3 regions of the Rhizobium sp. 268 genome follow, and region 3 is predicted to be linked to each of the others. Evidence: predicted binding sites of a transcription regulator. Region 3 holds the regulator's gene; each other region holds the start of a gene.

Region 1 (2,267 bases), on a different contig from region 3:
GACAGCCAGAGCACGGCTTTTCCGCGCTCGGTCGCCGGGTCTTCTCCGCCGCCTACCAGATGGATCGGCAGGTCGCGCGGCAGCCGATCCAGATGGAGCTTCTGCGGGGCGCGAAACGTCATTTCGAAGAGATCGAGCCAGAGCGAGACCGAGGCGTCGAAGCCGCAGAGCGGATCGGCGACATATTCGTCGACTTCACCGGGAAGGCGCGACAGCCAGTCGAACTCGGTGCGGCGGCCCGCAATCGATTGTCCCCAGGCGGCGAAGGTGAGCTTCGGCAACAGGCCGCTCGGCACGTCGGAGCCCTTCAGCATGCGTTCGGCAAGCAGGATCGCCTGGGCGGCGCGGCCGGCAAGGCCGACGGCGAAATTCGAATTCCAGACGGCGACGGCGTTAAAATCGGCCGGCGCCGTGACGGCGGCATTAAGGGCGATCAGGCCCCCCATCGAATGGCCGAAGAGGATTACCGGCAGGCCGGGATGGCGCATGGCCGCGTGAGCGCGCATGGCAAGGACGTCGCCGATCACCCTGTCGACGCCGCCTCGCCGGGCGAAGCGGCCGACCGGCGCGTCGGGCGCCGTTGTCTCGCCGTGGCCGCGATGATCATGGGCATAAACATGATAGCCGCGCGCCGCCATCGCCTCGGCAAAGGCGCGATAGCGTTTCGAATGTTCGGCGAGACCGTGCGATATCAACAGGATGCCGCGTGCCGGGCCGACGGCCTCGGCATGGTGATAGGCGAGCGACGCCCCCGTCGAAGCGAGCCTTTGTGTTTCAGAAAACATCGGGATCCTCCTTGCGGCAACAGACCAGATCACCGCCCAAAAGCAACATCGGTTCCGGGTTTATCCGATAACAAATTGCGTTCCTGCTGCGATTCAGGGTTGCGGGTCTTCGATCTTCGTGCTTATTTGTTCCTGTATTGTTCTTTTTTGGGGGTTGAAATGAGCAGCATGCAGTTGCGTACCTTGACGTTCGCCGTATCGATGGTTCTTGCTGGCGCCGCCGTGGCGCAGGAGGCTAGTGGGCGCACCCGTTTTATTCTTTCGGCGAGCTGGCAGCCGGCCTTTTGCCAGACGAATCAGAAGAAGGCCGAATGCGCAAGCCAGACCGGCGAGCGCGCCGATGCGACGAATTTTTCGCTGCACGGGCTCTGGCCGATGCGGCAGGATTATTGCGGCGTGAGCGCCGAGCAGAAAGCGGCCGACAAGGACGGCAAGTGGGACACGCTGCCGGCGGTTACGCTGTCGGCCGAGACGCAGGCGGCGCTGGCAAAGGCGATGCCCGGCACACAATCCGGCCTGGAACGGCATGAATGGGTAAAGCACGGCACCTGCACGAAAATGAGCGCCGAGGATTATTTCGGCGTCGGCGTGCACCTCGTCGGCGCGCTCAACACCTCGGCCGTGCGCGATCTCTTCGCCGCCAATATCGGCAAGCCGGTCAAGGCTGAGGCGATCAAGGCGGCTTTCGACAAGAGCTTCGGGCCGGGTGCCGGCGAACGCGTCAAGATGAGCTGCCGTCGGGCCGGCAATGTCAAGATGATCAGCGGGTTAACCATCGGGCTTTCGGAAGCCGCCGGGGCGGCGTCGGCGAAGAGCACCGGGCTTGGCGATCTGATCCAGGGCGCGGGAAAAACGACGTTCGGCTGCGACGAGGGCGTCGTCGACGCAGCGGGCTTCTGACCGGAAATCCTGCGTAAACCGGGTTTCGGCGTTGCCCGAAGGCGCTGTTTCGCCTACATAGCGGCACAATCGAAGTTTCCCGCCCGGAGCAGCGCAGCATGGCACGTCAGTTCATCTATCATATGTCCGGCCTCAACAAGGCCTATGGCAACAAGAAGATCTTGGAGAACATCCACCTTTCCTTCTACCCGGATGCCAAGATCGGTATTCTCGGGCCAAACGGCGCCGGTAAATCCACTGTGCTGCGCATCATCGCCGGCCAGGACAAGGAATATACCGGCGAAGCCTGGCTGGCCGAAGGAGCGACGGTCGGCTACCTCGAGCAGGAGCCGCATATCGATCCCAACAAGACGGTGTTCGAAAACGTCATGGAAGGCGTTGCCTCGAAGACGGCCGTGCTCGAACGCTACAATGAACTGATGATGAACTATTCCGACGAGACGGCGGAAGAGGGAGCCAAGCTTCAAGACATCATCGACAGCCAGAACCTCTGGGATCTGGAAAGCCAGGTCGAGATGGCGATGGAAGCCTTGCGCTGCCCGCCGCGCGACGCCGATGTCACCAGCCTGTCCGGCGGCGAGC
Region 2 (2,267 bases), on a different contig from region 3:
CCTTGCCCGAAGCGCGACGCTGCCCAGGAAAGGCCTGGTGAGGATGAGATGGCGCCACGCGCATCGATCCCCATATGAAAAAGCCGCGACAGCACATCCTTGAGAAGCGCCTTTTCCCCGCCGAAGAGATGGGCGCAGCCGCTAATGTCGAGAAACAGACCGTCCTTGCCGTCGAACGCCACCAGCGGCGTATAACGGTCGCACCAGTCGGCAATGGCCTCCAGCAACCGGCGGTCGGCTGCCGGATCGTCTTCGGCGACCTCGAGCGTTGGGTACATGGCGCGCGCTTCGGCAACGCCCTGATCCTTTTTCAGCCCCAGCCGCTCTGCCAACTCGTCCAGCGCCGTCAGCCGCATGGCATTGTTGAGCTTGCCGGAACAGACGATAGGCGGTGCCTCAGGACGCCCTGTCGAACGCCAGGAGAGCCCCCATCGCCTGCGGGCGATGCGGTCCGTTGGCAGATGCGGAAAGCTGAGCGCCAGAATACGCTGACGGCTCGCCTGGAGGACGAACGAGGTTTGGCTCGGCGAGAGGGAGAAATTCGCGTTCATGGGGGTTCCACTCCAGAAAAAAGCAGAGCGGGGCCGGATTACGGCCCTTCTCCAGCGTGAGACGGAAAATCGGATTGCCGATGCTGCCGGAAAGCTTCGATTCCCCCGGCAACGGCCGCAGAGCGGATGGACCCGGTTCGACATGCAGACGGAAGGCCGCACTGCTTGCCTCCTCCGCCCCGGCCTGGCGGACAAGAAAGAGCGGACGGCGGGCAGCACGCGCCCGAAGACTGAGCCTGCGGCTTTCGGTCAGGCCGAAATGGGCGGGATTGCCGCGCACTTCGAAGATGACGGCCGAGAAGGCAGCGCTTTCCAACGCGGTTTCCACCAGCCAGAGCGCCTCGTCCAGCTTGCGCGGCGCCGCATGGAGAAACCGCTCCGGGCTCAGCCCGAAATCCCGCAGCCCGGGAGCATAGGGACGACCGGCCTCCAGCGTGCCGACGGCATCGCCGATCCAGAGCAGCGGCAGAAGCCTGCCGGCATCTGCTTCCTGCTTCTGCAGTCGCGCGGCGACAGCCATCGCCAGCCCGCTTGCCGCACCGGCATCACGCGACAGAGCGGAGCGGAATTCGGTGATCGCATCGAGGGGCAGGCCGCCTTCCAGCGCCTCGTCAAGACACTCCACCCCAAACGCCAGCGGCGGCAGACTGCATCTCCGAGCTGTCTTTCCCCCCTCTGCCAAGGCTTCCCGCTCCGCTGCCGCAAGCGCCGGCGCGGGCTTCCCCTCCAGTTTGGCGATGGTTTCGCGGAGCGCAAAAAGCCGCTCGCGCGCCAGGGCGTGCTGCGCCATGGCGTTCTCCAATCCGTATTGTTCCTGTTATGTTCTTATAGATTCCAGAGAGCTAATGAAGAGTCAACGGCCATTTTCTATGAATTTATTCCTGCCTTTGATTCCGCACTCGAAAATCGGCGATAAAGGTTCTATATGGGCCCGCAAAGGAAGGAATATTCATGGCCCGCATAGACCAGAGCGATGATTGGCGGGACCGCCATGCGCCGACGATCAGCACCTTCGAGTCGCTGGCCATGGAGGCCTATAGCCATCTGCCGGATGAATTTCGCCAGCTGACGACCAACCTTACGATCGAGATCGAAGATTTCCCCGATGACGATGTTTTCGAGGACATGGCGCTGGAAACCCCTTTCGATCTTCTCGGTCTTTTCGAAGGCAGGGGTATTTCCGAACGTTTCACGCTGGAAACCGGCGAGATGCCGAACCGCATCCGCCTCTACCGGCGCCCCATTCTCGATTACTGGGCCGAGAACGACGAGACGCTCGGCGATATCATCACCCACGTCCTGATCCACGAGATCGGCCACCATTTCGGGCTGAGCGACGACGATATGGAGCGGATCGAGGCAAGCGCCGAGGAAGCCGCCGAGCGCTAGCGCATCGGCCCGAAAATCGGAATCGATTTTCGGATAGCACGATGCGTAGATTCAACTGTTACAGCGTCCTTTGCGCGTCTGAAGACGCGCGGCGCTGTAATACATGTCGCCCGGAAAGTGTGCAGCGGTTCCGGGATAACGACGTGCACAAACAAAGAGCTGAAGCCGTGCTTCCGGCAGGACGCGTTATTGCTCGGAGAGCTTTATCTCGGGATGGTAATCCTTGCCTTCGACCGTCTTGACGACGGCCTGGCCGCACTGCATCGCGCCGGTTGCGGCATTGAAGGCATAGGTCGGCGAGCCCTCCAGCGACCAGCCCTTGTTGAG
Region 3 (2,267 bases):
GAGGATGGCGGTCTGGTCGCGCTCGTCGAGACCGCGGCAATGGCTTCCAATCGTGAAAACCCGCCGGATTTCATCTTCGACCAGTGGCAAAGAGCGCTGGTCCTGCCGACGCATCACCCGCCGAAGATGCTGGGTGGCCCCGCTATCCCGCCGGAGGGGGAAGACCGACGCGTCAGGCTTTCCCGCGAGCAACAGAATGAAGCAAGGACAGCGATGCGGGGGGCCGCCGCGGGCGGTGAAACAAACCGCTTCTCCTGCGTCAAAAAGGCCTGGTGCATATCAAGGCTTGGCAATGGCCGTGTGGTAAGCATCATCGACAATGCCGCTTATCTCGGCCCGGCCTGCGATGCAGCCGATATCGTCGTGACGCCGGTCCGCCTGCGTTTCAACAGCTGCCGCTCAGGCGCGACGCTCTTCACCGGTGAGACGCTGCGCAAGACCGGTTCCCTCGAGCTGCGCTTCGCAGATACCGGCCTGGAGGTCGCAACCGCATTCGAAACGCTGTCGCGGCCATGGATGCGCCAGCGCGCCTATGACTGGCGCAGCAACAGTTTTACCGAATCCGGCCTGTCCAGTGTCAGTGATAGCGGCGAATGAGGCCGACGAGCTTGCCCTGCACCTTGACGCGGTCGGGCCCAAAGATCCGGGTCTCGTAAGCCGGGTTGGCCGCCTCAAGCGCGATCGAGGCGCCCTTGCGGCGGAAGCGCTTCAGCGTCGCTTCCTCGTCATCGACGAGGGCAACGACGATGTCGCCGGGGCTTGCGGTGCTGCCGTTGCGGATGATCACCGTGTCGCCGTCGAAGATGCCGGCGTCGATCATCGAATCGCCCTTCACCTCCAGCGCATAATGTTCACCGGAGCCGAGCATGTCGGCGGGAACGACGATGTCGTGGGTATTGTTCTGGATTGCCGAGATCGGAACACCGGCAGCGATTCGGCCCATGACCGGCACCGAGACCGAGTTGCCGTTGTCGGCGACGGGTTTTACAGGCGCGGGGGCGGCGACCGGCTGGGGCTTGCCGAGGCTGCCCTCGATGACGCTCGGCGAAAAGCCGCGCCGGGGCTGGATGCTGGGACTATAGGCTTCGGGAAGCTTGATGACCTCGAGCGCCCTGGCGCGGTTCGGTAGGCGGCGAATGAAACCGCGTTCTTCGAGCGCTGTAATCAGGCGATGAATGCCGGATTTGGAGGCCAGATCCAGGGCATCCTTCATCTCGTCGAAAGATGGCGGAACGCCGGATTCCTTCATGCGCTCATGAATGAAAAGGAGAAGCTCCTGTTGTTTGCGCGTGAGCATCGGCGTGTGACCCCTGATTGAAACAAATCCAGAACAGACACTATATGTTCCATATGTGTTCTGCAAGTAGCTAAATTTCCGTAAAACTTGCCGCCAACTCTTTGAGATTTTTATTTTCATTCGCCGGATTGGCACACATGTCTTGCATTGGGGGTGGTGCTGTCGCACATCTCTTATCGTTTGAGGGAGGGATATGATGAACGAGCGTTCCGCCAAACCGCACCCGCTGGATCATGTCGTGCTGCCCGTCGTCAATATCGATCTGGCCCGCGAGCGGCTCGGCAAGCTCGGCTTCACGGTTGCCGCCGATGCCCGCCATCCCTTCGGAACGGAGAATGCCTGTGTCTTCTTCGCCGACAAGACCTATCTGGAGCCGCTCGGTATCGCCAGCGTCGAGGAGAGCGAGGCCTCGGCGCGGCAAGGGAATGTCTTCACCGCCCGCAACCGGGCCTTCCGCTTCCGTTGCGGCGATGAGGGGCTTTCGGCGGTGGTTTTCGGCACCGAGGATGCCGGCCACGATCATCGGCACTTCGCTGCCGGCGGATCGAGCGCCGGCGAGATGCTGGAGTTCAGCCGGCCAATGAAGATGCCGGACGGTTCCGAAAGCGTCGGCAGCTTCAAACTGGCCTTTGCAGCGGATCTGCGTGCGCCGGACTTCTTTCTCTTTACCTGCCAGCGCATCAATCCATTGCCCGCCGACCGCGGCGCGCTGGAGACACATGCCAATGGCGTGACCGGCATCGCCGAGATCGCGCTGTGCGCGCCTGATGCCGCCGCCTACGCCGGTTTCGTCAGCCTTGCCATGGCGCAGTCGGCGGTCGAGAAAACCGGTTTCGGCGTCAATATCGCGGCGCCGAATGCGAAAATCAGCCTGATGACGCCGGAGGGGCTGGAGGCCTATTTCGAGGTTGCCGTCTTATCCGCCGACCGCGGCCTGCGCGGCCGGGCCATCCTCTTCACCGTCGCCGAT

Evidence for each region. Region 3 encodes LexA, which represses DNA repair genes until DNA is damaged. Its sites were predicted from a motif close to TGTTCNNNNTGTGTTCNG; they were not measured.
Region 1: the regulator LexA is predicted to act here: its motif matches at 913-930, upstream of OS035_RS27015 (ribonuclease T2 family protein).
Region 2: the regulator LexA is predicted to act here: its motif matches at 1,361-1,378, upstream of OS035_RS13535 (ImuA family protein).

What each region holds. Positions count from the first base shown of each region.
Region 1 covers NZ_JAPPSO010000016.1:52,532-54,798, forward strand. The annotation lists gene OS035_RS27010 (alpha/beta hydrolase) at 1-785, opposite strand, end outside; gene OS035_RS27015 (ribonuclease T2 family protein) at 945-1,685, shown strand; gene ettA (energy-dependent translational throttle protein EttA) at 1,784-2,267, shown strand, end outside.
Region 2 covers NZ_JAPPSO010000006.1:111,629-113,895, reverse strand. The annotation lists gene OS035_RS13540 (Y-family DNA polymerase) at 1-386, opposite strand, end outside; gene OS035_RS13535 (ImuA family protein) at 397-1,341, opposite strand; gene OS035_RS13530 (metallopeptidase family protein) at 1,503-1,940, shown strand; gene OS035_RS13525 (DUF1737 domain-containing protein) at 2,127-2,267, opposite strand, start outside.
Region 3 covers NZ_JAPPSO010000009.1:227,336-229,602, forward strand. The annotation lists gene OS035_RS19345 (ComEC/Rec2 family competence protein) at 1-597, shown strand, start outside; gene lexA (transcriptional repressor LexA) at 578-1,297, opposite strand; gene OS035_RS19355 (VOC family protein) at 1,494-2,267, shown strand, end outside.